DNA from 3 places in the Janthinobacterium paucivorans genome. Region 1 is predicted to be linked to each of the others. Evidence: predicted binding sites of a transcription regulator. Region 1 holds the regulator's gene; each other region holds the start of a gene.
The links. The regulator LexA, encoded in region 1, represses DNA repair genes until DNA is damaged. The targets are predictions, from matches to a motif close to ACTGTATNNNNATACAGT.

Region 1 (10,047 bases):
GTCGAAACGAACAGGGTGATCGCGCCGCCCGTTTCAGCGCAGAAGCCGCCGACGGGTTTGAGCTTGGTGATCTTCTGGCCCATGGTCTTGACGATGCGCCAGCCGCCGAACAGCGTACCGAAACTGATGGCCGTGTAGCACGAGATGATGACCCACAGCGGCGGCATCTGGTCGTTCACGCTCGAGTAGCCGGCGGCGATCAGCAGCATCCAGATGATGCCGATGGTCTTTTGCGCATCATTGCCGCCGTGGCCCAGGCTGTAGGCCGCCGCTGATGCCAGTTGCAGACGGCGGAACCACTTGTCGACCTTGCGCGGCGTCGATCGCACGAAGATCCAGGATACCAGCAGCATCATGATCGAGCCGAACACAAAGCCCAGCACCGGTGCGATCACGATGAAGGCCACTGTTTTCCACAGGCCGGCCGCGACCAGCGCGCCCGTACCCGACTTGGCGACGGCGGCGCCCACCAGGCCGCCGATCAGCGCGTGCGAGGAAGACGATGGAATACCGTAATACCAGGTAAACAAATTCCAGAAGATGGCGCCCATCAGCGCGCCAAAGACCACGTACTGGTCAATCACTGTCGGGTCAATGGTGCCTTTGCCCACCGTGGCAGCGACGGTCAGTTGGTGGAACACGAAGATGGCGACGAAGTTGAACGTGGCGGCCATGGCAACGGCGGTCTGCGGTTTCAATACGCCTGTCGAGACCACCGTGGCGATCGCGTTGGCGGCATCGTGGAAGCCGTTCATGAAGTCAAACAGCAGCGCGAGGGCGATCAACAGGCCTAGCACGTAGATGCTGATTTGTATGGTCATTGTAATTTCTTTTCTGATTCTGGTTCAGGACATGCCCAACGCTTACGCGTTTTCGACGATGATGCCTTCGATAATATTGGACACATCTTCGCAACGGTCAGTCACGGTTTCCAGAATTTCGTAGATCGCTTTCAGCTTGATCAAGTTGCGCACGTCCGGCTCGTCGCGGAACAACTTGGACATGGCAGCGCGCATCACGTGGTCGGCGTCCGATTCCAGACGGTCGATCTCTTCGCAGATGGCGACGATCTTGCGCGAGTTGTCCATGTTGTGCAGCATGGCGACGGCATCGCGCACTTTTTCGGTACAGGCCAAGACCAGTTCGGCCAGGCGCTTGGCTTCCGGCGTGACAGCTTTCAAGTCGTACAGCGAGACGGTTTGCGCCGCGTCTTCCAGCAGGTCGAGGATGTCGTCCTGGCGCGTGATCAGTTGATGGATGTCGTCACGGTCGATCGGCGTGATGAAGGTTTTGTGCAGCATTTCCACGGTGGCGTAAGTGACTTTGTCGGCCTGTTTCTCGATGCTTTCGATCGCATGCACGCGGTTTTCCAGGTCGTCGAAATTGGTCATCAGGCCGAGCATTTCTTTGGCGCCCTTGACGCACAGTTCCGCGTGCTGGTTAAACAATTCAAAAAACTTGCCCTCAGTGGGCATCAAGCGTCCAAACATGTGATTCTCCGTTAAGCATTAAATCGTGATATTTACTACAGAAAGCCGCCCCGCAAGAGGGGGCAGCGATGGGGTGCCAGTGCTGCGGGGTCTTAGTCGCCTTGGTAAAGCGCCAGGCCACCGCTGTAATTGCCAAATTTGGTGTACTGCCCCATGAAGGTGAGACGAATGCTGCCGATTGGACCGTTACGTTGTTTACCGATGATGATTTCGGCTGTACCCTTGTCTGGCGAGTCGGGGTTATACACCTCGTCACGGTAAATGAACAGGATTACGTCGGCGTCCTGCTCAATAGCGCCCGATTCGCGCAAGTCCGACATCACAGGACGCTTGTTCGGGCGTTGCTCCAGCGAGCGGTTCAACTGCGACAGGGCAATCACCGGGCAACCGAGTTCTTTCGCCAGGCCTTTCAAGCCGCGTGAAATCTCGGAAATCTCCGAGGCGCGGTTATCGCCCGGCGTATTGGCCGACATCAGCTGCAAGTAATCGACGATGATCAAACCGAGCTTGCCGCATTGACGCGACAAACGGCGCGAACGGGCGCGCAGTTCGATGGAATTCAAGGCCGGCGTTTCATCGATGTACAACTGGGCGTCGTTCATCTTTTGAATCGCATTCGTCAGACGCGGCCAGTCTTCGTCATTCAGGCGGCCCGTGCGCAGACGATGCTGGTCCAGCTGCCCGACGGAGCCTAGCATACGCATGGCAAGCTGGGCGCCGCCCATCTCCATCGAGAACACGGCCACGGGCAAGCCGCTGTCAATGGCAACGTTTTCGCCGATATTGACGGAAAACGCCGTTTTACCCATCGATGGACGGCCCGCCACGATGACCAGGTCGCCCGGCTGCAGACCTGATGTCATGCGGTCGAGGTCGATGAAACCGGTGGGCACGCCCGTGATTTCACTCTGGTTGTCGCGGCTATAGAGCTCGTCGATACGCTCGACCACCTGCGTCAGCAGGGGCTGGATAGCGGTCCAGCCCTGGGCGCCGCGCGCGCCCTCTTCGGCGATGGCGAAAATCTTCGACTCGGCCTCGTCAAGCATCTGCTTGACTTCCTTGCCTTGCGGGCTGAAGGCCGTGCCGGAAATATCGTCGGCGACGGTGATAAGTTTGCGCAGCACGCCGCGGTCGCGCACGATCTCGGCGTAACGCCGGATGTTCGCGGCCGATGGCGTATTTTGCGCCATGGCGTTCAGATACGCGAGTCCGCCCACATCATCGGCCTTGCCGAGCTGGGTCAGGGTTTCAAAAACAGTAATGACATCGGCTGGCTTGGAAGCGTTAATCATCTTGACGATTTGCTCGAAGATGATGCGATGGTCATAGCGATAGAAATCCTCCGCATGCATGAAGTCGGCGATGCGGTCATACGCTGCATTATCGCGCAGCAGACCACCGATAACGGATTGTTCTGCTTCGATCGAATGCGGCGGAATACGGAGGGAATCCAGTTGCGGATCAGAGGGGACGTTCATGGCGCGAATTATACCCGCTTCGGCGTGCTGGCAAAAATAAAGGGCTGAAATTGAGCGAAAAAAAGGCCATAAAAAAGCCGGGCGAACCCGGCTTTTCATAGAGCGTCACACTTGCGGGCCAGGCCCGCAAACGATTACGCGTTTGCGTCTGGAACGACAGCGATAACGACTTCGACGACGACGTCGGTGTGCAGAGCAACCGAAACGTTGTGCTCGCCAACGGTCTTCAGCGGGCCGGTAGGCATGCGGATTTGTGCTTTTTCAACAGCAAAACCTTGCTTGGTCAGCGCTTCAGCGATGTCGAAGTTGGTGACGGAACCGAACAGACGGCCATCGACGCCAGCTTTTTGAGCAACTTGAACGGTCAGGCCGCTCAGTTTTTCGCCCTGGGCTTGCGATGCGGCCAACTTGGCGGCAGCAGCTTTTTCCAGTTCGGCGCGCTTGACTTCGAATTCAGCCACAGCGGTTGCCGTAGCACGACGTGCCAGGCGTTGCGGGATCAGGAAGTTACGTGCGTAACCGTCTTTGACTTTGACGACTTCGCCGAGGTTACCGACGTTAACAACTTTTTCTAACAGAATGATTTGCATAGTTCTTCTCCAGGAATATCTGACCGATTAAGCGTGGTGCAGATCGGTGTATGGCAGCAGCGCGAGGAAGCGAGCGCGCTTGATTGCGGTGTCAACTTGGCGCTGGTAGTGCGCTTTGGTACCGGTCAGGCGTGCTGGCATGATCTTGCCGTTTTCTTGGACGAAGTCTTTCAGCGTGTCGACGTCTTTGTAGTCGACTTGCTCAACGTGAGCTGCGGTGAAGCGGCAGAACTTCTTGCGTTTGAACAACGGATTTTGCTGTTTGCGTTTTTCTTTAAGCTTGAGCTTATTTTTGTCGAACTTTTTACCGAATGCCATGTCAGGCTCCTGTATCTAAAATGCGCTAGTCGGGGTGACTGCACTAAAATCAATGATGTGAAACACCAAACTCTTGCTGTTGCGGCTTTTTCTGGCCAGGAAACCCGTGAACTGATACACCCCGCCCAAGCTTGCCTGACTGAACCGGCCTGAGATTTCACCAGCGGCTAGCGCGGCAATATCAAACTCGGTCAAACGGGCAATTCCTGCTTCCATCTGCTGCGAAGAGTGTTGCAATACTGCATTCACAATCGGCAACCCTGCCGGGGTATAGCGCAATATTTCGCGCTCGGCAATGATGGCAGTGACTTGTAGCTGGTTCAGCGCACGATCCTGGTCAACAATTAGGCTGCTGCTGCTGGAGCGGCTGCTGGTGCTTCGGTGCGGTGGCTTTTGGCCGCGTCTTCGCGTTGTACCGATTTCATCATCGGCGAAGGAGCTGTTTCAGCTTTCTTCATTTTAACGGTCAGGTGACGCAACACGGCATCATTGAATTTGAATGCTGTTTCCAACTCGACCAGGGTCTCGTTGTCGCATTCGATGTTCAGGCAGATGTAGTGTGCTTTAGGCAGCTTTTGGATCGAGTAAGCCATTTGACGGCGGCCCCAATCTTCCACGCGGTGAACCGAACCGCCGCGGGTGGTTACGCTGGCTTTGTAGCGTTCGATCATCGCGGGCACTTGCTCGCTTTGGTCCGGATGGACGATAAAGACTATTTCATAATGACGCATGCAAACTCCTTCAGGTCGGATTGATAATCGCCCACCCCGGCGTCAAGACGGGTGTGGGAAGGTCAGCCGAAGATTATAACCGGCTTTTGCAAACGTTTCAATGATTGCTTCAACAAGCGGCCCATTCACGCGGCCAGCCAGCGGCTTTTTACCGTGCATTCCAGTATTTCACACGAAATTGGCGCAAATAAGGGAAATCCCCTTGCATAGTGGACGATACTGTACAAAAATACAGACTGTTCATATAGACAGCATTTTAGTATGCACCCACCGCTCATGATCAAGCTGACTGCACGACAAGAACAAATCCTGAACCTGATCAAGGATGCGATTGAAAATACGGGCTTCCCTCCTACCCGTGCCGAAATCGCCAATGAATTGGGTTTCAAATCGGCCAATGCGGCCGAAGAGCATTTGCAAGCCCTGGCCCGCAAGGGCGCGATCGAGATTTCGCCCGGCACCTCGCGCGGCATCCGCCTGATCGGTGCAGCGGCGAGTGCTGCCGCCGAGGCGCTGTCCTCGAAAGTGCAGGCAGCGCTACTGATGTCGCTGCCCCTGATCGGCCGCGTGGCGGCCGGCTCGCCCATCCTGGCGCAGGAAAACCTGGAAGCGAGCTACAACGTCGACCCGGCCCTGTTTTCAGCCAAGCCCGACTTTCTGCTGAAGGTGCGCGGCTGGTCCATGCGCGACGCCGGCATCATGGATGGCGATCTGCTGGCAGTGAAAAAAGTCGATAGCGCCAAGAACGGCCAGATCGTCGTCGCCCGCATCGGCGATGAAGTCACCGTCAAACGCTACAAGAAGACGGGCTCCGTCATCGAACTGCTGCCGGAAAATCCCGACTTCAAGGTCATCACTGTATCGCCGGAAGATGAGTTTGCGCTGGAAGGTTTGGCGGTAGGCTTGATGCGCAGCTGGCATTAAGCCACCGCATGTAAAAGTGCATGCCGGGGTCAGACCCGCCGGGTCTGACCCCAGTTTTTAGCTTGCGGCCCCTCTCATGCCGGACACGCAAGTTTCAATGTCCGACAAAACCGTGGCGAGCGGAAGGGGGAGGTGGCAAAGAAGCAGAACCGTACTCAGTACGGGGCGCCGAGCCGGTGAGCATCACAAGCCGCCTATACCGACCCGCAGCAGGTTTGGTTGGGCATCATTGCTCCAACGCGCTACGGAAATCCTCGAGCAAATCGGCCTCGTCCTCGATACCCACCGACACGCGGATCAGCGACTCGGCAATGCCCATGCTGGCGCGACGCTCGGCCCCCATCTCGTAAAAGATCGTATGGGCGACGGGAATGACCAGGGTGCGCGTGTCGCCCAGGTTGCTCGCTGGAATGGCCAGATTCAAACGATTGAGGAAATCGAAACAATCGATCCCGTCCTTCAATTCAAAACTGAACAGGGAACCATAGCTGCGGAATAGCTGCGTCGCCAGCGCGTGCTGCGGATGCGACGGCAAGCCTGGGTAATGCACTGCCGCCACGCGCGGATCGGCTTGCAACATGCCGGCCAGCGCGCGGGCGTTCGAGCAGGTGCGCTCCATGCGCAAGGCCATGGTTTCCGCGCCGACGGCAAGATGGTGCGCCGCTTCCGGTCCCAGCGATGCGCCGAAGTCGCGCAAGGCCTTGGCGCGGATTTGCGCAATGCCCCACTGCACCGGCGCCGCCTTTTTATAGTTCTCGAAGATGTTCGGATACTGCGTCCAGTCGAACACGCCCGTGTCCGTCAAGCTACCGCCCAGCGCATTGCCGTGGCCGCCAATGGATTTCGTGAGCGCATTGACCACCAGACCGGCACCCACCGCTTTCGGGCGGAACAGGTAGGGCGTCGTCATGGTGTTGTCGACGATGTACAAAATGCCACGCTCCTTGCACAGGGCGCCGATTTTCGCCAGGTCGGCAATCTGCGTGCGCGGATTGGCGATGGTTTCCACAAACACGATGCGCGTCGCCGGCGTGATGGCGGCCACCACGTTGGCCACATCGGTGGCGTCGACGAAGGACACGGCGATACCCTGCCCCGTCGCTGTTTGCCACAGGCTGTTGCTGTTGCCAAACAAGAAAGCCGATGAGACGACATGGTCGCCCGCGCGCAGCAAAGACTGCACCACGGCGCCGATGGCGCCCATGCCGGTGGCGAAGCACAGGGTCGCCACGCCGTCCTCCATCTTGTTGACCTTCTCTTCCAGCGCAGAAACCGTCGGGTTGCCCTGGCGACCGTAGCGGAAGCCCGGTTCCTTGCCCTGGAATACGGCAGCGAGCTGGCGCGCGTCGCCGTAGCCAAACGCCACGGAGGTGTGTATCGGCTTGTGCAGCGAGCCGTGCTCGATGCCCTTGCGGCGGTCGCTATGCAAGATGGTGGTGGTAAAGCCGTAGTTTTTTTTGGTGGTCATGGTGGATGCTGGAAACTATTAACCCTAAACAAAAGCTGGGGGCAGACCCTAATGCCGTTCAGTTAAGAGTTTTGGCCTGATTTATGAGCGCCAGTAAATTCGCTAAACCCAGAGGCAAAGAGCTGGGGTCGGACCCTCAGGGTCCGACCCCAGTCCTTGTTCTTGGGCTAAAAATAGCATCACTAACACTAACTTAACGGCATTAGGGTCAGACCCGACGGGTCTAACCCTAATGGCAAGGCGGCGATTACGCTTCTGTCGTTGCCAGGTTCAAGTTCAGCTGGGGACGGGGCGTATCTTCAGGCGCTGCTGCTTTCGGATGATGGCGCGCGTATTCCAGGCGGTCCAGGTATTCCTGCGACACATCGCCCGTCACATACACGCCATCGAAGCACGAAGCCTCGAAGTTCGTGAGCGCCGGATTGACGTCGGCAATGGCCTGCTTGAGCGCGCCGATATCCTGGTACACCAGGTAGTCGGCCGTGATTTCGCGGCAGACTTCTTCCGTCGTGCGGCCGTAGGCGATCAATTCGTCGCGCGTCGGCATGTCGATGCCGTACACGTTCGGGTAAAGCACCGGTGGCGCGGCCGAGGCGAAGATGACTTTTGTCGCCCCCGCTTCGCGCGCCATCTGCACGATTTCACGGCTGGTGGTACCACGCACGATGGAATCGTCGACCAGCAGCACTACTTTATCCTTGAATTCGGAAGGAATAGCGTTGAGCTTCTGGCGCACCGATTTCTTGCGCGCCGCCTGGCCCGGCATGATGAAGGTACGGCCGATGTAGCGGTTCTTGATGAAGCCTTCGCGATACTCGATGTTCAGCGCCAGGGCCAGCTGGATGGCGGCAGGACGCGAGGAATCGGGAATCGGCATGACCACATCGATATGCACGTCAGGCAGTTCGGCGCGGATCTTTTCAGCCAGGTACTCACCCATTTTCAGGCGCGTGGCGTACACCGAGGCGCCGTCGATGACGGAGTCGGGACGGGCCAGGTAGACGAATTCGAACACGCAAGGATTGAGGCTGGCATTGTCGGCGCACTGGGCGCTGTGCAATTTCTTGTCGGCATCGATGAAGACGGCTTCGCCGGGACCGATGTCGCGCACGAAACGGAAACCCATGCCTTCCAGCGCGACGGATTCGGAAGCGATCAGGTATTCAGGCCCCAGTTCCGTTTCATTGATGCCCAGGCACAAAGGACGGATGCCGTGCGGGTCACGGAAAGCCAGCAAGCCCACACCGGCAATTTGCGCCACGGCAGCGTAGCCACCCTTGACGCGACGGTTCAGCACGGTGACGGCCTTGAAGATGGCTTCCGGGTCCAGATTCAGACCCGTCGTCGCTTCCTGGATTTCATGCGCCAGCACATTGAGCAGCACTTCGGAATCGGAATCGGTATTGATGTGGCGGCGGTCGTTCTTGAACATTTCCTGTTTCAACTGTTCCCAGTTGGTCAGGTTGCCATTGTGCGCCAGGGTGATGCCGAATGGTGCATTGACATAAAACGGCTGTGCTTCCTCTTCGCTCGACGAACCGGCCGTCGGGTAGCGGCAATGGCCGATGCCCGTCGTGCCCTGCAGCGAACGCATGTTGCGCGTACGGAAGACGTCACGCACGAGGCCATTGGCTTTGTGCATGGAAAACATACTGCTGTGATTAGTCGCAATCCCTGCCGCATCCTGACCACGATGTTGCAAGAGCAACAATGCATCATAGAGCAATTGATTGACAGGTTGATGGGAAACGACGCCGACGATGCCACACATGGTGTGCTCCTAAACTGTGCTACTGATTTTAAAAAAAATTCAAAATTTCACATGCTGCGCGTAAGCGGCAGGCAGATAAGGCTTGATGGCACGCGCGCCCTGCTCGGCGAACGGGCTGAGCGACGCATTTTTCCAGAACGGCTGCTGCGGTATGGACGTCATGCCGCACAAGATGACGGCCGTCAGCACGATCATCAGGCCGCGCGCCACGCCGAACAGGCTGCCCAGCGTGCGGTCGGCCAGGCTCAAGCCCGTCACCTTGACCAGTGCGTCGACCGTCATGGACAGCAAGCCCATCAAAATGCGCACACCGATGAACAGCAGCACAAAGGCCAGCAACAAACGGATGACTTCGCCCGGCACCGCTTCGGGCAGCAATTTCGCCAGGCTGGCACCATACGCGTTGGCAACGACGAAAGCGACGACCCAGCTGACCAATGACAGTATTTCCTTGACCAGGCCGCGCATCATACTGATCAGCACGGAAGTGACCAGGACGAACAGCACCAAATAATCGAAGATCGTCACCTTCAGCCTTGCAACATCACGCCGGCACCAAGCTGCCGCCCAGGCCCAGCTTTTGCAGCTTGGCGCGGGTCTTTTCGGCGTCTTCACGGTTGCCGAACGGCCCCACGCGCACGCGGATGCGCTCGCCCGCCGGGCTAGCTACTTTCTGCGTGTAAGACTTGATGCCCGCTTCGCGCAGCTTGTCCTGCAATTCATCGACCTTGTCCTGCGTCGCCAGGGCCGCCACCTGCAGCACGAACTTGCCGCCGACGGCGTCGTGCGTCTTGTCTTGTGCTTTCTCTTGCGCCTTGTCGAGTGGCTTGCCTTCCAAAATGGCCATGGCGCGCGCCGCATCATCGGCAGATTGCACCGACTTGGCAGGCTTGGGCTCGGGCTTGGGCTCCACCTTTACTTCATGCTTGGGTTCGGGCTTGGGTTCGGGCTTGGGTTCATGCTTCGGTTCCGCCCTGGCTTCATGCTTCGGCTCGGGTTTCGGCTCCACCTTGGCGGGCTTGGGTTCGGGCTTGGGTTCGGGCTTGGGTTCAGGCTTGGGTTCAAGTTTAAATTCAGGCTTGGATTCGGCTTTCGGCTCGACATAGTCCGCTTTGAGCGGCGCGGGCTGAACGGCGGCCAGCACGGCAGCTGGCGCAGGCGCAGGCCTGGCCGCAGGCGGCAGCGGAGAGTCGACGATTTCCTCGGACTGGTCCAGGCCATGCGCTGCGGCCTGGGTCGTGACGGCGGGCACGGGCGCAGGCGCGGCAGCCTTTTCT
Region 2 (10,047 bases), on a different contig from region 1:
GAGAGGAAATGATTATGTCGCTTATCAATACCCAAGTTAAACCATTCAAGGCAACCGCATTCCACAATGGCAAATTCGTCGACCTGACGGAAGCGTCGCTGAAGGGCAAGTGGTCGATATTCATGTTCTACCCAGCCGACTTCACCTTCGTTTGCCCAACAGAACTGGAAGACTTGGCCGATCACCACGCGCAATTCCAGCAAATGGGCGTCGAAGTCTACGGCATCTCGACCGATTCGCATTTCGCGCACAAAGCATGGCATGACACCTCGGACGCCATCAAGAAAGTGCAATACGCACTGATCGGCGACCCAACCGGCGCCCTGTCGCGCAATTTCGAAGTCATGATCGAAGAAGACGGCATGGCACTGCGCGGTACCTTCGTGATGAACCCGGACGGCTTCATCAAAGTGCTGGAAGTGCATGACAACGGCATCGGTCGTGACGCATCGGAACTGTTGCGCAAAGTCAAGGCAGCACAATACGTTGCCGCTCACCCAGGTGAAGTGTGCCCAGCCAAATGGACCGAAGGCGCAGCAACCCTGACCCCATCGCTGGACCTGGTTGGCAAGATCTAAGTCTTGAAGTCTTGCAACATCTAGCAGCAAACAAGTAGTTACCGCGATGCCGGACCGGGTGTCCGGCCCGGCATTTGCCTAAATATTTGTCAAAGGAAAAAATCATGTTGGACGTAAATCTCAAAGCGCAGTTGAAAACCTATTTGGAAAAAGTAGTACAGCCCATTGAGATCGTCGCCAATCTCGATGACAGCGCCAAGGCGCGTGAAATGGAAGAACTGCTCCAGGAAATCGTCCTGTTGAGCGACAAGATCACGCTGCTCAAGCGACTGGACGATACCGAGCGCAAGCCATCGTTCAGCATCAACCGCCCAGGCACTGATATCGGCGTGCGTTTCGCCGGCATCCCGCTGGGCCACGAATTTACCTCGCTGGTGTTGGCCTTGCTGCAAGTGGGCGGCCACACCATCAAGTTCGACGAAGCGGTGATCGAGCAAATCCGCAACCTCGAAGGCGATTACGCGTTTGAGACGTTTATTTCGCTCAGCTGCCATAATTGCCCGGAAGTGGTGCAGGCCTTGAATGCCATGGCGGTGATCAATCCGCGCATCAAGGTCACCACCATCGATGGTGGCGTATTCCCGAAAGAAGTCGAAGAGCGCCAGATCATGTCCGTGCCGATGATGTTCCTGAATGGCCAGCATTTCGGCCAGGGACGCACGAATGTCGAGGAAATCCTCGCCAAGATCGATACCAACGCCGGTGCCCGCCAAGCGCAAGCGTTGTCGAAAAAAGGCGTGTTCGACGTGCTGATCGTCGGCGGTGGCCCTGCCGGTGCGGCAGCGGCTGTCTACGCAGCGCGTAAAGGCATCAAGACGGGCGTGCTGGCCGAGCGTTTCGGCGGCCAAGTGCTCGATACGCTGGCCATCGAGAACTTTATTTCCGTCAGCGAAACGGATGGTCCGAAGTTCGCCATGGCGCTGGAACAGCACGTCAAGGAATACGAGGTCGACATCATGAATACCCAGCGCGCCATGAAGTTGACGCCGGGTAAGCTGATCGAGATTGAAACGGTGAATGGCGCCATCTTGAAAGCCAAGACCGTCATCCTGGCCACCGGCGCCCGCTGGCGCGAAATCAACGTACCGGGTGAGAAGGAATACCGCAACCACGGTGTCGCCTACTGCCCGCACTGCGATGGTCCTTTGTTCAAGGGCAAGCGCGTGGCCGTGATCGGCGGCGGAAACTCGGGCGTGGAAGCGGCGATCGACCTGGCCGGCCTGGTAAAACACGTGACCTTGATCGAGTACGGCGCGGAATTGCGCGCCGATGCGGTGCTGCAACGCAAGCTGCACAGCTTGCCTAACGTGAGCGTGGTTTCCTCAGCGCAAACCACCGAAATCAACGGTGACGGCAAGATCGTCAATGGCCTCAGCTACACCGACCGCGTCAGCGGCGCATCGCACAAGGTCGATCTGGAAGGCGTTTTCGTGCAAATCGGTCTGGTACCGAACACGGAATGGCTGAAAGGGACGGTTACGTTGTCGCGCCAAGGCGAAATCGAAGTCGACGCCCGCGGCCAGACCTCGATCCCCGGCGTGTTTGCGGCTGGCGACGTTACCACCGTGCCGTTCAAGCAAATCATCATCGCCACCGGCGAAGGTGCAAAGGCAGCCCTGTCCGCCTTTGACCACCTGATCCGCTCGGACGACGATGAAGTGGTCGAAGAGTCTGCCGCCAAGGAAGCACTGACGGCCTAAGCTGTCCAGCCGTAAAAAACCGGAACGCCGCAAGGTGCTTCCGGTTTTTTTTGCGCGCAACTTTTTTAGCTGTCCGTGTCGTGGGCATTCGCGCTTACCTATACTTGCACGCCATCGACGCGCGGTGTTGGCGTCGTGGCTGCAGCGGGATTGTCGGTTTTTTGCAATACGCTATCCCAAGCGTTTTTCTGTCTATATTTCTAGCGTCGCCGTCAGCGGCACGCCAGGCACCAGATGGCTGGACAGCACGATGCACTGGCGCGCCAGGCGGGCCGGCTCCGACAGGCGCGCGCGCAGATGCGCCATGGCCGCTGCATCGAGGCCATTGAACGGTTCATCAATCAGCAGCAGGCGCACGGGCAAGGCCAGCGCCAAGGCCAGTTGCAGCTTTTTGTGCTGGCCCAGCGAGAGGGCGGTGATGCTTTGCCGCAAGGTCGGCGTCATGCCAAACGCGCTCAGCTCGTCGTTCAACAGGGACTGGTCGCTGTCCGGGTACAGGGCCAGGTACAGGTCGAGAAATTCATGCACTTGCAGCCAGGGCAGGGAAGGAGCGTCGCCGCCACAATAGAAGGCCAGTGCGCGGTACGCCAGCGGCATGCAAGCGCTGTCGATGTCATCGAGGCGGATGGCGCCGCGCGCGGGCAGCAGGGCGCCGCCCGCCAGTTTCAGCAAGGTTGTCTTGCCGGCCCCGTTCGGGCCGCGCAGCCAGGTCACGCCGGGGCCGAATTGCAGATTGCAGCCCTGGAACACGCTGTGCGTGGGGAAGTGAAAATCGAGGTGCTCGATTTGCAGGGTGGGAGAACAGGCATTCAATTCCATAATTCGCTTCCGATGGCGCTCAAGGCAAGGATGGATAGCACGACGAGGACGACGCGGCTGCGCGCCGCGAGGCGGGGCAGGCCGACGATGGCCAGCAGGGCCGCGCTGGCGGTGAGGCCATACACGCTGGTCACGCGCTGCTGCAAGGCGGCGGGGTGTATGTTGTAGAGCAAGATACCGCCTGCCAGCAGCACGGCAAATGGCGGCAGCAGGCTGGCGGCGCAGGCCAGGCGCGTCAAGGTGGCGCTGGCCAGGGGCCAGGCGTTCAGCGATGGATGCAGCAAGTCGATCTGCTCGCGCACGGCCTTGTCGCCGCGGTCCGTCAGAATCACCAGACTGGCGCTGGCCAGCAAACCCAACAGCGGCGCGGGCACCAGGGGCGCGCGCAGCAGCCAGGCCAGCATGCTGGCGCCAGCGGTGGCCAGCAACACGCTTTGCTCGATGCCAACCATATTGTCGTTGCGCCAGAACGGCAGCCAGAACAACTGGCGCCACAGCAATACGCTGCGCCAGCGGGGCCGCTGCGGCACATAGGCGCTCATCGTGGTCGGGCGCGCCCTTGGTGCCGGGCGGGGCGCGCGCAGGCGCTGCGCCACGATGCATGTTGTCAGTAGCCAGGCCAGCAGCCACGCGGCGATGATGATGGCAATGCCGGGTGCGACAAGCGGGCGCAACCAGGGCGGCGACTGCAGCAGCCAGATGGTGGTCGAGACGGCATAGGCGAGGCCCAGCGGCAGCATCAGCAAAGCGGCCACGGCCACGTCTGCTTGCCAGCGCAAGCGCCTAGTCAAGGGCAACTGGCGCAGCCAGGCGGCGATGGGCGCTGGCAACAGCCGTTGGCGCAGCAGCCAGGCGGGCAGGCAGGTCAGCAGGATTTGCGCGCTCAAGAGACCCAGGGCGGCGGGCCAGGGCAGGCTCACGGCGAGAAAGCCGGGCAGGGCGATGACGCTGAGTAAGCCCAGCAAGACGGGGCCGGCCAGGAAGACAAGAATTTCCATGGAACTGGCCAGGCTGGCGACAAATTGCAGCAGAGCATGGTGGGCCAGGCGTAAGCGCAGGACGAGGTAGGGGGATAGACTGCGGGGCAGGCGCATCAGGCTGTATCTGCAGAGTCAGGATGAGCGCTGATTCTAACAGCCTGGGTCAGACCCCCGGATAAGTTAGCTTTGTGCTTGACGTTGGCAGTGTTGAGGGGCTGACCCCAGAATGGGAAAAGCCCTTCGGTTCAGAGAACCAAAGGGCTTTTCTTTTATTGGCGGAGCGGACGGGACTCGAACCCGCGACCCCCGACGTGACAGGCCGGTATTCTAACCAACTGAACTACCACTCCAAGCTCGTATGATCTGTGTTGCTGATCCATGAAGCACTGGATAATTTTCTGTTTTGGTGGTGGGTGCTGAGAGGCTCGAACTCCCGACCTACGCCTTGTAAGGGCGCCGCTCTACCAACTGAGCTAAGCACCCGCATACCCAGAAAACTATCCCGACGTTTGTCACCACGTCTGGAAGAGGCACTATTATAGGGGGCGTTTTCCCACTTGTGCAACTATTCTTGAGCACTAAAAGCAGTTTTTTTGCTGAAAAGCACAAAAATATGCAGGGCAGGCGATGCTGGCGCCTTTTTCGGTGTATTTGTTGCTGCACAATGGGAAAAGCCCTTCGGTTCAGAGAACCAAAGGGCTTTTCTTTTATTGGCGGAGCGGACGGGACTCGAACCCGCGACCCCCGACGTGACAGGCCGGTATTCTAACCAACTGAACTACCACTCCAAGCTCGTATGATCTGTATTGCTGATCCATGAAGCACTGGACAGTTTTCTGATTTGGTGGGTGCTGAGAGGCTCGAACTCCCGACCTACGCCTTGTAAGGGCGCCGCTCTACCAACTGAGCTAAGCACCCAATGCTTGTCTCAGAAAACTATCCCGACGTTTGTCACCACGTCTGGAAGAGGCGCTATTATAGGACGACGAAAATCCTTGTGCAAGCGCTTTTTTCAAAAAAGCGCTTGGGAGCAGCTGAAAAAAGTTCAGGGCGAGGCAATGTAACGCTGCCGTGGGCTTTTTCTCAGGGCTGTTATTGCGTGATACCCCACTGCGACAGCATCCACGCCAGATTGAACGCATTCTCGGCGATGGCGTTGTAGCGGCCCGAAGCGCCGCCATGGCCGGCGCCCATATTCGTTTTCAGCAGCAGCGCATTGCTGTCCGTTTTATATGCGCGCAGCTTGGCCACATACTTGGCCGGTTCCCAGTACATGACCTGGCTGTCGTTGAGGCCCGTCGTCACCAGCATGGCCGGATAGTTCTTACGTGCAATGTTGTCGTAGGGCGAGTAGCTGAGCATGTAGTCGTAGGCCGCTTTCTGGTTCGGGTCGCCCCATTCCAGGTATTCGCCCGTCGTCAGCGGCAAGCTGGCGTCCATCATGGTGTTCATCACGTCGACGAACGGTACGGCCGCGTGCACGGCGTGGAACAGCTCGGGACGCATGTTGACGACGGCCCCCATCAAGAGGCCACCCGCGCTGCCGCCCTGGATGATCAGGCGGTTCGGGCTGGTCCATTTTTCGCGCACCAGGTAGTCGGCGCTGTCGATGAAGTCATTGAAGGTGTTCTTCTTCTTCATCAGCATGCCGTCTTCATGCCAGGCTTCGCCCATGTCCGTGCCGCCGCGGATGTGCGCTTGCGCATAGATGACGCCGCGCTCCAGCAGGCTGATGCGGCTGATAGCGAAGCTGGCTTCCGTCGAGATGCCGTAGGAGCCATACGAGTACAGCAGCAGTGGCGCGGTACCGTCGAGCTTGACGCCTTTCTTGTAGACGATCCACAGTGGCACTTGCACGCCATCGCGCGCTGTCACCCACAGACGCTGCGTGGTGTAGCGGCTGGCATCGTAGCCGCCGACGATTTCCTGCTGTTTCAGCAGCGTGCGCTTGCCATCTTTCATGTTGACGTCAATCACGGCGGGCGGCGTAATAGGCGATTGGTAAGACATGCGAAATTGTGTGGCGGAAAATTCTGGCGTGCCGGCCGCCGTGGCCAGGTAGACGGGGTCGTCGAACTGCACCGTCTTCCAATTCTTTTGCGCAAAATCATGGATGCGCGCGCGGTTCAGGGCGCGCGCCTTTTCCATGACCACCAGGTAATCCTGGAACACGTCGATGGACAGGATCACGGCATCCTTGTTATGCGGCACGACGAGTTTCCAGTTTTTCGGCTGCGGGGCCGCTACCGGTGCGCTGACGATGCGGAAATTCTTCGCGTCCTTGTTGGTGAGAATGTACAACTGGCCGTCGCGGTGCTCGACGCCGTAGCGGTGGCCTTTTTCACGCTTCAGCACGCTTTGGAAACTGCCTTCCGGCTTGCTCGTTGGCAACAGCAGCACTTCGCTGGTATCCGTGCTGGCCGAACTCAGCACAAAGTAGCGCTTGTCGCGCGTGCGGCCCACATTGATGGCGAACTGTTCCACCGGCTCGTGGTAGACCTGCTGCGGCGCGCCGCCCAGGGCCAGGCGGAACAAGCGGTCCGAACGCTTGGTGGTGGCGTCTTCCTGGGCCAGCATCAGGGTGGCGTTATCGGCCGCCCAGGCCAGCGATGTGACGCGCGGCATGGTATCACCCAGCAACTTGCCCGTCTTCAAATCCTTGACATGCAGCTCGTATTGGCGGAAACCCGTCGTGTCGGTGGTGTAGGCCAGCAACTGTTCATCGGGACTGATAGCAAACGCGCGCACGGCAAAAAATTTGTGGCCTTCAGCCAATTGATTCTGGTCCAGCAGGATTTCTTCAACCGCCTGCGCATCATAGGCGCCATTCGCGCCCACTGGGCGGCGGCAGTGAAGCGGATATTGCTGGCCCGCCTGGGTGCGCGTGTAATAGTAAAAGTTACCCTGACGCGCAGGCACGGACAGGTCCACTTCCTGCATGCGGCCCTTGATTTCTGCAGTCACCTTGTCGGCCAGCGGCTGGATCGGGGCCGTGATGGCCGCCGTGTAGGCGTTTTCCGCGTTCAGATAATCGATCACGGCAGGATCGGTCTTCTTTTGCAGCCAGCGGTAGTCGTCCGTGACGACGCTGCCGTGGCGCTTTTCCTGCCACACTGTCTTGGCGGCAACAGGTGCCGGGATAGTGGCACTGGCAGTAGTGGTGGGGGCATCAGCCGCCAGCGCGGCTGGCGCCAGGGTGGACAACAGCAGGGCTGGCAGGATGGATGACCAGACGGACCGGCGGCGCGTAGCGTGATAGGTGATAGACAAGGAGGCTCCTTTGCATGATTGTGTCAAGATTGTAATCTTGCTATTGAGAAAAGCAACCGCTGATCGCTGCCATCGCGCTGCCATCATTTCGTCTTGCATCCGTGCGCATTTGCGGTAATACTGTATGCATGCACAGTATCTTGCCGCAATCAAGGCAACCGACCCGCCGCGAGGTGTTTTTTTGACTCCATCTGTCCCACCACTTGCCGAACCGCGCAGCGCAGACGCGCGCCGCTGGATAGCCCACCTGGACATGGATGCCTTCTTTGCCTCCGTGGAGCTGTTGAAATATCCGCAATTGCGCGGTGAAGCCGTCGTCATCGGCGGCGGCCGGCTGCAGCAGCCCGTGCTGCAGGACGATGGCACGCTGCAATTTGCGCGCATGCGCGACTATGTCGGGCGCGGCGTTGTCACCACCTCCACCTATGCGGCGCGCAAGTTTGGCGTGTTTTCTGCCATGGGCATCATGAAGGCAGCCAAGCTGGCACCGGACAGCATCTTGCTGCCGGCCGACTTCGAGGCTTACCGCGCGTATTCGGCCCGCTTCAAGCAAGCCGTGGCCGAGCTGTGCCCTATCATCCAGAACGTCGGCATCGATGAAATCTATATCGACCTCAGCGAATACGGCGAGCAGGCACCGGCCATGGCCGCACGCCTGAAGGCAGCCGTATTCGAGGCGACGGGCCTGTCGTGCTCGGTCGGCCTGGCGCCCAACAAATTGCTGGCAAAAATCTGTTCCGACCTGGAAAAACCCGATGGCCTGACCATCTTGCAGCCCGAAGATGTAGAAACACGTGTGTGGCCCTTGCCGGCAAAAAAGATCAACGGTATTGGTCCTAAGGCCACCGCCAAGCTCGAAGCGCTGGGCATCGTCAGCATCGGCGAACTGGCGCGGGCCGACCTCACCATGCTGCGCACGCAGTTCGGCGACCTGTACACGGGCTGGCTGCGCCAGGCGGCACTGGGCATTGATGATCGGCCCGTGCAGACGAGCCGGGAAACCAAGTCCGTCAGCCGCGAAACGACGTTCGAGCGCGACTTGCAGGTGGTGCGCGACCGCGCCACCCTGTCGGAAAAGCTGGAAAGCCTGTGCACGCGCGTGGCGGGCGACCTGGACAAGCAATCGCTGGCGGGGCGCACGGTGGGCGTCAAGTTGCGCTTCGAAGATTTCAGCACCGTCACGCGCGACATCACCCTGCCCAGCGCCACGGCGGACGCCGCCGCCATCCTGCGCGCCAGCCGCGATTGCTTGCGGCGCGTGCCATTTGAAAAGAAAATCCGACTGCTGGGCGTGCGCATCTCGACCTTGTGCGACCCGGCCGTGGTGACGCGGCTGGTGCCGGCCCAGGCGGAGTTGTTTCCCGCCCTGTAGCGGCATTTCCCATGGATTACAAGCATCGCGCCAGTCCGCGCTTTTGACGGCATTCTCGTGTCGAAAGTGTAGAATGGCATCTCTCTGGCACTACTGAAACAAACGGAAGAAAAAACTATGTGGTTCAAGAATCTTCAGATTTACCGTCTGCCCGCACCATGGGCTTATACGCCAGAACAACTGGAAGAGGCCTTGTCCTCGAACAAATTTACGCCGGCGACCAGCATGGATCTGATGCGCCAGGGCTGGGATACGCCGCGCCCGAACGGTGGCCTGGTCCACGTGGTCAACAAGCAAATGCTGATCTTGCTGGGCACCGAAAAGAAATTGCTGCCAGCGACCGTCATCAACCAGGTGGCCAAGGCCCGCGCGGCCGAGATGGAAGAAGCGCAAGGCTTTGCGCCTGGCAAGAAAGCCATGAAAGAATTGAAGGAGCGCGTGGCCGACGAACTGCTGCCGCGCGCTTTCAGCATTCGCAGCAACATCTGGACCTGGATCGACCCGGTCAATGGCTGGCTGGTGGTCGATGCCGCCAGTCCGGCGAAAGCCGATGAAGTCATCAAGCTGCTGTTGAAAGCCGTCGACAAACTGCCGCTGGAAAGCCTGCGCGTGCAGCGTTCGCCCGTGGCGGTGATGACGGAATGGCTGCAGGCCGACGATGCGCCTGCCGGCTTCACGGTCGACATGGACACCGAATTGCGCGCCACGGGCGAGAGCAAGGCCACCGTGCGCTACGTGCGCCACACCCTGGAAGCGGACGACGTGCGCCGCCACATCGCCGCCGGCAAGCAATGCACGCGCCTGGCCATGACGTGGAACGATAAAATTTCGTTCGTGCTCACGGAGTCGCTGGCCATCAAGAGCGTCAAGCCGCTGGACGTGATCAAGGAAACGGAATCGAGCACCAAGAACGACGACGAGCGTTTCGATGGCGACCTGATGCTGATGACGGGTGAGCTCGCCAAGCTGATGGCCGACGTGGTCGAAGCCTTGGGCGGCGAAGCGACTGCATAAAAGCAGTTGTACAGTACGGAAAAGGAGCTGCGGCTCCTTTTTTTCGCCTGCGCGTCTGGCATGGCACTGTGGGATGTAAAAAGGGCCTTGCGTTTGCAAGGCCCTTTTGCCACTCAGTTTACATTGACGGAATCAACTTAGAACTTGATTTGGCCCGTGATGTAGAACGAACGCATCATTGGATCAGCATAGCGTGGGTCGAAGCCAACTTGGTGGCCCGACGAGGTACGCAGCGACAATGGTGGTGCGCGGTCAAACAGGTTCTTGATACCAGCGCGTATCGACTTCTTGCTGTCGAACACATAGCGACCTTG
Region 3 (10,047 bases), on a different contig from region 1:
ATTCGTCTTCCATGGTGCGCGTCTTGCCCGCCACGTCCGCCAGCGGCAGCAACTCGTAGTCAACGGAATAAAAGCCCGTACGCTTGATGGCGACCGAGCCATCGCGCTCGCCCCACATGGCGAACTGCACCGCCTTCTCGCCCACTTCGCGCGCTTCGCGTTGATCTACATCAGAGACGCAACCGATGAAGGAACGCTGCAGATAGCCGAAGGTGTCGCCGCGCACGCGCTTGATGCCCAGCTTGGCCTTGATGGCATCGCATAGCAGGTCGGCCAGTGCGCCGGTGCCCGACAATTGCACATTGCCGTGCGCATCGCGCTCCACCGCATCGCCAGCCTGTTGGGCCAGCAGGCTGGCGATGGGTTCGCCCGAGGCATCGTGGATGCCCTCCGAGACGGCGATCACGCAGCGGCCGTATTTTTCATATGCAGCTTTCACGTCGGCGATAAATTGATCGAGCACGAAGACGCGTTCGGGCAGGTAGATCAGGTGTGGGCCATCGTCGGGGAACTTCTTGCCCAGCGCCGAGGCGGCCGTCAAAAAGCCCGCGTGGCGGCCCATCACCACGCCCACGTATACGCCAGGCAAGGCTGCATTGTCGAGGTTGGCGCCGGCGAAGGCCTGGGCGACGAAACGCGCGGCCGAGGGAAAGCCTGGCGTGTGGTCGCTGCCCACCAGGTCGTTGTCGATGGTTTTCGGGATGTGGATACAGCGCAGCGGGTAGCCTGCCTTGTGCGCTTCCTCGCTGACGATGCGCACCGTGTCGGACGAGTCATTGCCGCCGATATAGAAGAAGTGTTCGATCTCGTGCGCGCGCAGCACTTCGAAGATTTGCTGGCAGTAGGCGATATCGGGCTTGTCGCGCGTGGAGCCGAGGGCCGATGAGGGCGTGGCGGCCACCAGTTCCAGGTTATGGCTGGTTTCCTGTGTCAGATCAACAAACTCTTCATTGACGATGCCACGCACGCCGTGCAGCGCGCCATACACGCGCGTGACATGGTGAAAGCGCCGCGATTCGAGCACCACGCCCACCAGCGACTGGTTGATGACGGCGGTGGGGCCGCCTCCCTGGGCAACAAGAATTTTTCCAGATGGCATGGGGTCTCCTCGCAAACGGTACGGCCTTCCAGCCTACTCCTTTTTTGCCACGGCGCTGTCTTTTCCGATCATTCTGTCGAGGAATTTTTCCACCCGGCCCCAGAAGTCGATGCGGTTCTTTGGCAGCGTCCAGCCATGGCCTTCCTCGTCATAGACCACCCATTCGACATCGCGGTTGTGTTGTTTGACGGCCGCATAAAACTGCTTGCCGTGGTAGAGCGGCACCCGCTGGTCGGCGGCGCCGTATGCCAGCAATAGGGGCTGGGTGATGCGCGCCGCCTGGGCGATGGGCGAGGTGGCCTGGAACTGGGCCGCGTTGGCCGTCCGGTCGCCAATGAGTTCGGGCATGCCGTATTGTTTCCAGTCATCGCCGAGATCGGACTTGAAGCTCCAATGGCCGCTATACAGCAGGTTAATGTCGGTCACGCCCACCCAGTCGACGGCGCAGCGGAACAGGTCGGGATCGTTGACCAGGCCCATCAGGGCAGCATAGCCGCCATAGCTGGCGCCGGCAATGCAGATACGGCGCGGATCGGCGATCCCTTCGGTGATGGCCCAGCGCGCGCCATCGGCAAGATCGTCCTGCATCTTCAAGCCCCATTGTTTCCAGCCGGCCCGAAAATGCTTGGCGCCAAAGCCTGTGCTGCCGCGAAATTCCGGTTGCAGCACGGCATAGCCACGCGAGGCAAGAAATTGTACTTCGGCATTCCATTGCCAGGAGTTGCCGCGGACATACGGACCACCATGCACGAGCACGACCAGCGGCAACTGCTTGCCGGAAGTCGTGGCGGGCACGGTGAGCCAGGCTGGAATGGACAGGCCATCGCGCGTCTTGTAGCGCACCAACTGCTGCTCGCTCATCTGCGCCGGCTGAATCAGCGGCTGCGTTTCGCCGATGATGCTCAGCGTGCCCGTGTCGCTATTGAACAGCGAGAATTTGCCCGGTTGCCGATCGGAATACGAGGTTACCAGAATGAAGGGCGTGGTGGGGCGGGCCGCCAGCGAGACCAGGTTGATTGTCGCTGGCAGCAGGGCGTCGATGCGCGCCTGGGTCGCTGCCATGGCGGGGTCGAACCAGCGCGTGGTGCGCGCATCGCTGAGGTGGCGCACACCCAGCAACTTGCCTTGCCGGACGATCAGATTGCCGCTGAAATCATAGCCGTCGAGCGAGATGATGGGCGTGGGTGTGATGCGGCTGTTGGCGAGGTCGTAGGCATGCACGGACAGCGTATCGCTGCCCATGCGGGCGCTCACGTACAGGGCGCCATCCGGGCCAAAGGAGAGCGGGGTGAAGGCATCTGGGCCGCCGAGGTAGGCGTCGAACTGCGCCAGCGTGCGCCAGGCGCCGCCGTCCGGTTCTCGGTACATGATGCTTTCCATATTGCGCTCCCGGGTTACGGCCAGGCGTGGTTCGCCATGCTGGTCGAGCAGCCAGCGGCGCACCTTGCCCGGCGGCTTGACGCTCGTGCTGCGGCCCGTGAGCGTATCGAGTTGCCGCAAGCCCTCATAGTCGACTTCGCCCGTCGAGGTGTACACGGTGCTGCGCACATACACGGCCTGGGAATCCTGCGCCCCACGCTGTCCCATCAGGTAGGTATGCCATGGCAGCAATTTATAGACCGAGGTGGAGGCGTCGGGCGTGGCGCTGCGCGCGGCCAGTTGGCGAAAGTTGCTGCCGTCTCGGTTGACGGCAAATAGTCCCGGCCCGAAACGCAGGTCGCCGGGCGCCGTCTGGCGGTCGCGCGTGTTCAGGATCAGGCGCTCGTTGTTGACCCATTCGACGTCACCGACATCGACGTTGCTAAATTGCGCCACGATGTTGATGTTATTATCGAGCAGGTTGACGATGGCCAGCCGTTCGCGCTTGTTCGCGCCGCTCACTTTTACGGCCAGGTGACGCGCATCGGGTGACAGCTGGGGGGCGCTAAATTCCGGGTTGGCGAAGAAAGCCGGCAGCGGCGGTACGACGGCGGTGTGCGCTTGTGCGGAGATGGCAAATAGGCTGGCGCAGGCGGCCAAGGCATGTAGCAGACGCAAGAGAGACTGGGGCATAGTGTGTTTTAAGCTGGAATGAAAAATTTAAATATAGAGGTTCATTCCGGTGCCCGGATATGCTCCACCAGTCCCTTGCTGCGGCGCGCCGGTGCCGGTGTCAGCCAGCTGACCACGATGGCGGCGGCCAGGCCAACCGGTACGCCGAAGATGCCGGCGGAAATGGGCGCGATATGAAACCATTGACCGCTGGCATTGCCACCGAGCATGGCGCTGGTGTGCAGCATGTAATACAGGCACACGCCAAAGCCGGCCAGCATGCCGGCCAGTGCGCCCTGGTAATTGGCGCGTTGCCAGAAGACACCCAGCACCAGCGGCGCGAACAGGGTCGAGGCGGCCAGCGAAAAAGCCACGCCCACCAGCGACAGGATGTCGGCCGGTTTTTGCGAGGCCGCATAGGCGGCGATGAAGGCCACGGCCAGCAGCAGCAATTTTGAAATCGTCACGCGTTTTTGCGTCGAGGCGCTGGGATCGACCACCTTGTAATAGATGTCGTGCGAGAGGGCATTTGAAATAGCCAGCAGCAAGCCGTCCGCCGTCGACAGGGCGGCGGCCAAGCCGCCAGCCGCCACCAGGCCGGAAATCACATAGGGCAGGCCGGCGATCTCGGGCGTGGCTAGCACCAACACGTCGGCGTCGATGGAAATTTCCGCCAGTTGCACGATGCCGTCGCGGTTGACGTCGACGATGCTGATCAGCGGACTGAGCTTGTCCACATTGGCCCAGTACGACACCCAGGTGGGCAGATTGGTGTACTGCGTACCCACCAGTGCCGAGTAAATATCGTACTTGACCAGCACGGCCAGCGCAGGAATCGTGAGGTAGATCAACAAGATGAAAAACAGGGTCCAGAAGACCGATACGCGCGTTTCGTGCACGGATGGCGTGGTGTAGGAGCGCATCAGGATATGCGGCAGAGCAGCCGTGCCCAGCATCATGCAAAACACGAGAGCCAGAAAATTGTTGCGCTTGATGTCGGACTGCTCGCGGTCGGCGGCGGGAAACGGCTGCGCGTGCGGAATGATCGGTTCGGCGCGTTTCTGATTCTGCGCCTGCATCGCCTGCCACAGCACGCGTGCCTCCTCCGGGCTTTTCGGATAGGCAATCAGATAGCGCTCCGCGTTGCGGATATCGAATAGCGAGGTATTGCGCTGGCGTAAAGTATCGAGCTGGCGCTGGGCTGTCAGGCGGCCTTGCTCCCAGGAGCCGGGCAAGCCGGCGATGCGCGCCTGGTAGCTTTGTGCGCGCTGGCGGAAGATGGCGCGCACTTCGTTTTCTTTCGGGTCCGTTTCCAGCACGTGTTCGCGTGCGCTCAGTTGCGGCAACACTTTGCCGTAAGCGATCTGCGGCACGGGGTTATCCGCATGCTTGACCGACAGCCAGATGGCGGGAATCAGAAAGGCGACCAGGATGATGATGTACTGCGCCACCTGCGTCCAGGTGATGGCGCGCATGCCACCCAGAAAAGAGCAGACCAGGATGCTGGCCAGGCCCAGGAAGATGCCGACGGAAAAATCCACGCCCGTGAAGCGCGAGGCAATCAGGCCGACGGCGTAGATCTGCGCCACGACATAGGTGAACGACACGATGATGGTGGCGGCCACGGCCACGACGCGCACGCTGGCGCCGCGCTTGTCGGTGCCGCTGGCATAGCGGGCGGCGAGGAAATCGGGGATCGTGTATTGGCTGAACTTGCGCAGGTAGGGCGCGATCAAGAGTGCTACCAGGCAATAGCCGCCCGTCCAGCCCATGATGAAGGCCAGGCCGTCGAAGCCGTTCAGGTACAGGCCACCGGCCAGGCTGATGAAGCTGGCGGCCGAAATCCAGTCGGCGGCCGTGGCCATGCCGTTGAACATGGCGGGCACTCTGCGCCCTGCCACATAGTATTCGGTGACGTTCGAGGTGCGGCTGATGACGCCGATGGTGGCGTACAGGGTGATGGTGACCAACATGAACAGGTAGCCGATCCAGGCGCGCGGCATGCCTTCCTGTTCGAGTACCGACAGGGCCAGCAGGAAGGCGGCAAAACCGGCGGTAAACAGCAGGTAGTAGCGGCACAGCCGCGCAAAGAAGCTGCGCTGGCCGCTCATTTTTGCTCCTCGGCATGAAAAGCACGGTCCAGGCGCCGCATGCGCCAGGCATAGAAGGCAATGATGGCCAGGTAGACCAGCGAGGCGCCCTGGGCCGCCATATAGAAGGGCAGCGGCCAGCCGAACAGGTTCAGATGCAATAGTTCGCGCGCATAAAATATGGTCAGAAAGCCCGTCAGCAGCCAGATCAGCAGCAGGATGGCCGTCAGGCGCCGCGTCTGTTGCCAATGCACATCGAGGCGCGCCTGCAGCTCGGGGCTCGGTGCGCGCGCCGGCCGCAACGGTGTCGCGGGAATGCTGGGCTTATCCATACGTGATCTCATCGTCTTCGGGGGGATCGGGCAACAGCAGGGCGATGCTCAGGCGTAACAGGGTGCCCGGCAGCTTTGGTGCGTGGGCGCGCGGATTGTTGAAAATATCGACTTCGGCGCCATGCTGCTGAGCAATTTCGCGCACGATGGCCAAGCCCAGTCCGCTACCGTCGACATTGCTGCCGAGAATGCGGTAAAAGCGCTCGAACACGTGTTCCCGCTCGGCCTGCGGTATGCCGGGACCCGTATCTTCCACTTCCAGGATGGCCAGTTCCAGGGTGCTGCGCACGCGCACCGTGACGCTGCCGCCAGTGGGCGTGTAGCGCAGGGCATTGTCGATCAGATTACTCAGCAGTTCACGCAGCATCATGGCATTGCCGGAAATCATGATCGAATACGCGGGCTGTTCGAATCCCAGGTCGATATGCTGGGCAAACGAGGCTTGCACCCAGTCCTGCACCACGCCGCGCGCCAGTTCGCTCAGCTCGATGGGAGCAAATGCCGTGCCGGCCTGCGGCTGGTTTTCCGCGCGTGCCAGGGCCAGCAGCTGATTCACCAGGCGCGTGGCCGCTTCCGAACTTTTCGCCAACTGCAGCAGTGAGCGGTGAATCTCGTCGTGGTCGGTTTGCCGCAGGGCCAGTTCGGATTGCATGCGCATGCCGGCCAGCGGTGTCTTCATCTGGTGCGCAGCGTCGGCGATGAAGCGTTTCTGCATGTCGATGGACAAAGATAAGCGCGCCAGCATCTCGTTGAGCGAAGCGACCAGTGGCGTGATTTCCTCGGGCACCTGGCCCGATTCGATGGGGGAGAGGTCATCCGGTGGTCGCGCGCGTATGCGTTCCTGCAATTGCGCCAGCGGTGACAGGCCGCGCGCCAGGGCAAACCAGACCAGGGCCAGGATCACGGGCAGGATGATGAACTGCGGCAAGATCACGCCCTTGATGATTTCATTCGCCAGCTGGGCGCGTTTTTCCAGCGTTTCGGCCACTTGCACCAGCGTGCGGCGCGGTTCATCGTCGATGCTGGAGGGCATGTCGAGATAGGTGAACGCCACCCGCACGGGCGTGCCGTGGATGGTGTCGTTGCGAAACAGCACCATGCCACTGCGGTATTTATCGGGTTCTTGCGGCGGCGGCAAGTCGCGGTCGCCGTCGAGGTATTCGCCTTGCCCGCCCATGACCAGGTAATACAAGGTATCGACATCGTCGCCGCGCAGGAAGTCGCGGCCCTTGCTGCTCTTGTCCTGCATGCGGCGCAGCATCGCGCCATCGGCTTGCTTGACCTGCTGCGTCAGCACCGTCACGCTGTCTTCCAGCGCATGGTCGAACGGTTGATTCGCGATGCCCTTGGCCACCAGGTAAGTGATGGCGATGCTCATCGGCCACAGCAGCAGCAAGGGCGCCAGCATCCAGTCGAGGATTTCGCCGAACAGCGAATGCTCGATGCTGTCATCTTGCTCCGTGGTGGGCGGCTCGAACCAGTCGTCGTCGTTCACCTCGTCCGCTGGCGCTTCGCGCGCCTTCACTTGCTGGCGGCTCCGCTGGCCGGGCTGGCCGACACGCCCGCTTCGGCGTTCAGGCGCGCCGCTTCCGAGTATTTTTCCAGGCAATAGCCGAGGCCACGCACCGTAGCGATGCGCACGCCACCGACCTCGATCTTCTTGCGCAAACGGTGCACATACACTTCGATGGCGTTGTTCGACACCTCTTCGCCCCATTCGCACAAATGGTCGACCAGCTGCTCTTTCGAGACGAGGCGGCCGGTACGGCCCAGCAGGATTTCCAGTAAGCCCAGTTCGCGCGCCGACAGGTCGAGCATCTGCTCGTTGATGTAGGCGCTGCGCCCCACCTGGTCGTAGCTGAGGGGGCCGTGCTTGATGATGGCCGCGCCGCCGCCGGCGCCACGGCGCGTCAGGGCGCGCACTCTTGCCTCCAGTTCTGACAGGGCGAACGGCTTGGCCATATAATCATCGGCACCCAGGTCGAGGCCATTCACGCGTTGCTCGATGGAATCGGCAGCCGTCAGGATCAGTACCGGCAGCAGCGAGGCGCGCGCGCGCAGGCGGCGCAGCACTTCCAGGCCGGACATCTTCGGCAGGCCCAGGTCGAGGATCAGCAGGTCGAATTCCTGGGTCGACAGGGCAGTATCGGCCTCCTGGCCGGTCTTGACGTAGTCGATTGCATAACCGGACTGGCGCAGCGAACGGGTCAGGCCATCGGCCAGCACGCTGTCATCTTCGGCAAGTAAAATACGCATGGTGAACTTCCTATGCTTGCAACTTCAGGACATCAGAAGTCTGTATTGTGTTTGATTTTCCGCAAGGTGGATAGTTTTTGTGAAAAACCAGGGTTGTATTGATCTGTTTCAAAACAAATCCACGTTCCGCTTGCATTGATCACTGTTTTTTTATACAGTACTGTCTGTATAAAGAATTTAACCCACTGGCGCTATCGCAGGCTGCACGATTCAACTGAATCTGCAACTGTAGAACGGCTGAAAGAACATATGGACGATAAAAAAGCTGTAGTACCCGCATCGGAAAAAGCCAAGGCGCTGGCCGCCGCACTGGCGCAGATCGAGAAGCAGTTTGGCAAAGGTTCGGTCATGCGCATGGATGCCAGCGCGGTGATCGAAGAAGTGCAAGTCGTGTCAACTGGTTCGCTCGGCCTCGATATCGCGCTGGGCGTGGGCGGCTTGCCGCGCGGCCGCGTAGTGGAAATCTACGGTCCAGAATCGTCGGGTAAAACCACGCTGACCCTGCAAACCATTGCTGAAATGCAAAAAATTGGCGGCACTTGCGCCTTTATCGATGCCGAGCACGCACTCGACGTCGGATACGCCCAAAAACTGGGCGTGAACCTGCATGAGTTGCTGATCTCGCAACCGGATACGGGCGAGCAGGCGCTGGAAATCTGCGACGCACTCGTGCGTTCGGGCAGCGTCGACCTTGTCGTCATCGATTCCGTGGCCGCACTGACGCCACGCGCCGAGATCGAAGGCGACATGGGCGATTCCCTGCCAGGCTTGCAAGCGCGCCTGATGTCGCAAGCCCTGCGCAAGCTGACCGGTTCCATCAACCGCACCAATACCCTGGTCATCTTCATCAACCAGATCCGCATGAAGATCGGCGTGATGTTCGGCAGCCCGGAAACGACTACCGGCGGCAACGCGCTGAAATTCTACGCCTCCGTGCGCCTCGATATCCGCCGCACCGGCTCGATCAAGTCCGGCGATGAAGTGATCGGCAACGAAACCAAGGTCAAGGTCGTCAAGAACAAGATCGCGCCACCGTTCAAGGAAGCGCACTTCGATATCCTGTACGGCGCCGGCACTTCGCGCGAAGGCGAAATCCTGGACCTGGGCTCGGATGCCAAGATCGTGGAAAAATCCGGTTCGTGGTACAGCTACAACGGCGAACGCATCGGCCAGGGCAAAGACAACGCCCGTGCCTTCTTGCAAGAGCGTCCGGCGCTGGCCCGCGAGATCGAAAACAAGGTCCGCGCTTCGCTGGGCGTGCGCGAACTGCCACCGCTGGCGGCTGAAAAGCCGGAAAAAGCGGATAAAGCCGCCGACAAGGCTGCCAAGGCGGAAGCCAAGTCAGAGTAGGTCGGATTAGCGCGGCAAAGCCGCGCCTAATCCGACAACACCACAGACGTCAACAATGTTGTCGGATTACGGCCCAGGTGGCCTAATCCGACCTACGCATGGCTTGCCGCAAGGTAGGACCCTGATCGCCGTCCCGCGCTGTTGCGCCGGGCGGCGATTGTATTTGGGTGCTGTGATCGTGGAATGAAAGACAAGGTGGGTGTATGGCTGCAGTACAACTAAGCCTGAAGGGCAGGGCGCTACGCTTTTTGTCGATGCGCGAACATAGCCGCATGGAATTGCGGCGCAAGTTGCAGCGCCATGCGCAGGAAGGCGATGATGTGGAGGCCTTGCTCGACAGCCTGGAACAAGCCAACTGGCTGTCGCAGGAGCGTTTTTCCGAGTCGCTGATACACCGCCGCTCGGCCCGTTTCGGCAATAGCCGCATCATGGCGGAATTGCAAAGCCATGGGATTGCTGGCGAGGCCTTGCAGGAACTCAAGGCGGGCCTGGCCGAAGGCGAGACCGCACGCGCCTGCGAAGTATGGCGTCGCAAATTCGGTACGGTGGCGCAGGATGCCGAACAGCGCAACAAGCAGATGCGCTTTTTGATGCAGCGCGGCTTTTCGCAGCGCGCCGTGCACGTGGCCTTGAAGGGCCTGGAGCCCGAAGACGACTAGGTGCGCGCCGCTAGCGGTCCCGCTGGCCGCGACTCCTCGCCGGCACCGTTGTGTTCCTTCTGCAACAGTCGATGGCTGCCCTGAGCCTTGCCCGCGCGCTCGCATCGCGCCAGAGCATGGTTTTACTGGCAAGTCACTTTCCCTGGCATCAGCCTGTTCATTGGATGGCCTATTGTTGCGCTGCGTGGGGCCAGGCTTGCCCATGCTGCTGTTTGCAGGGCAAGCGCGGC

Region 2: dinB (DNA polymerase IV) is a predicted target of LexA. The motif match lies at 7,467-7,484, and genes of this name have one in related genera.
Region 3: recA (recombinase RecA) is a predicted target of LexA. The motif match lies at 7,950-7,967, and genes of this name have one in related genera.

The regions. Positions count from the first base shown of each region.
Region 1 covers NZ_JBNYXR010000001.1:394,430-404,476, reverse strand. The annotation lists gene ACQ4V8_RS01790 (inorganic phosphate transporter) at 1-821, opposite strand, end outside; gene ACQ4V8_RS01785 (DUF47 domain-containing protein) at 864-1,490, opposite strand; gene ACQ4V8_RS01780 (replicative DNA helicase) at 1,583-2,968, opposite strand; gene rplI (50S ribosomal protein L9) at 3,103-3,558, opposite strand; gene rpsR (30S ribosomal protein S18) at 3,586-3,876, opposite strand; gene priB (primosomal replication protein N) at 3,892-4,200, opposite strand; gene rpsF (30S ribosomal protein S6) at 4,221-4,607, opposite strand; gene lexA (transcriptional repressor LexA) at 4,884-5,531, shown strand; gene ACQ4V8_RS01750 (cystathionine gamma-synthase family protein) at 5,758-6,999, opposite strand; gene purF (amidophosphoribosyltransferase) at 7,247-8,770, opposite strand; gene ACQ4V8_RS01740 (CvpA family protein) at 8,810-9,298, opposite strand; gene ACQ4V8_RS01735 (SPOR domain-containing protein) at 9,315-10,047, opposite strand, start outside.
Region 2 covers NZ_JBNYXR010000007.1:87,390-97,436, reverse strand. The annotation lists gene ahpC (alkyl hydroperoxide reductase subunit C) at 15-578, shown strand; gene ahpF (alkyl hydroperoxide reductase subunit F) at 683-2,278, shown strand; gene ACQ4V8_RS10765 (ATP-binding cassette domain-containing protein) at 2,471-3,097, opposite strand; gene ACQ4V8_RS10760 (hypothetical protein) at 3,088-4,191, opposite strand; tRNA gene ACQ4V8_RS10755 (tRNA-Asp) at 4,351-4,427, opposite strand; tRNA gene ACQ4V8_RS10750 (tRNA-Val) at 4,485-4,560, opposite strand; tRNA gene ACQ4V8_RS10745 (tRNA-Asp) at 4,789-4,865, opposite strand; tRNA gene ACQ4V8_RS10740 (tRNA-Val) at 4,920-4,995, opposite strand; gene ACQ4V8_RS10735 (S9 family peptidase) at 5,170-7,347, opposite strand; gene dinB (DNA polymerase IV) at 7,529-8,719, shown strand; gene ACQ4V8_RS10725 (recombination-associated protein RdgC) at 8,837-9,733, shown strand; gene ACQ4V8_RS10720 (TonB-dependent receptor) at 9,871-10,047, opposite strand, start outside.
Region 3 covers NZ_JBNYXR010000004.1:251,465-261,511, reverse strand. The annotation lists gene ACQ4V8_RS07285 (6-phosphofructokinase) at 1-1,099, opposite strand, end outside; gene ACQ4V8_RS07280 (alpha/beta hydrolase family protein) at 1,133-3,151, opposite strand; gene ACQ4V8_RS07275 (sodium:solute symporter family protein) at 3,193-5,241, opposite strand; gene ACQ4V8_RS07270 (DUF4212 domain-containing protein) at 5,238-5,552, opposite strand; gene ACQ4V8_RS07265 (sensor histidine kinase) at 5,545-7,077, opposite strand; gene ACQ4V8_RS07260 (response regulator) at 7,074-7,808, opposite strand; gene recA (recombinase RecA) at 8,058-9,158, shown strand; gene recX (recombination regulator RecX) at 9,362-9,817, shown strand.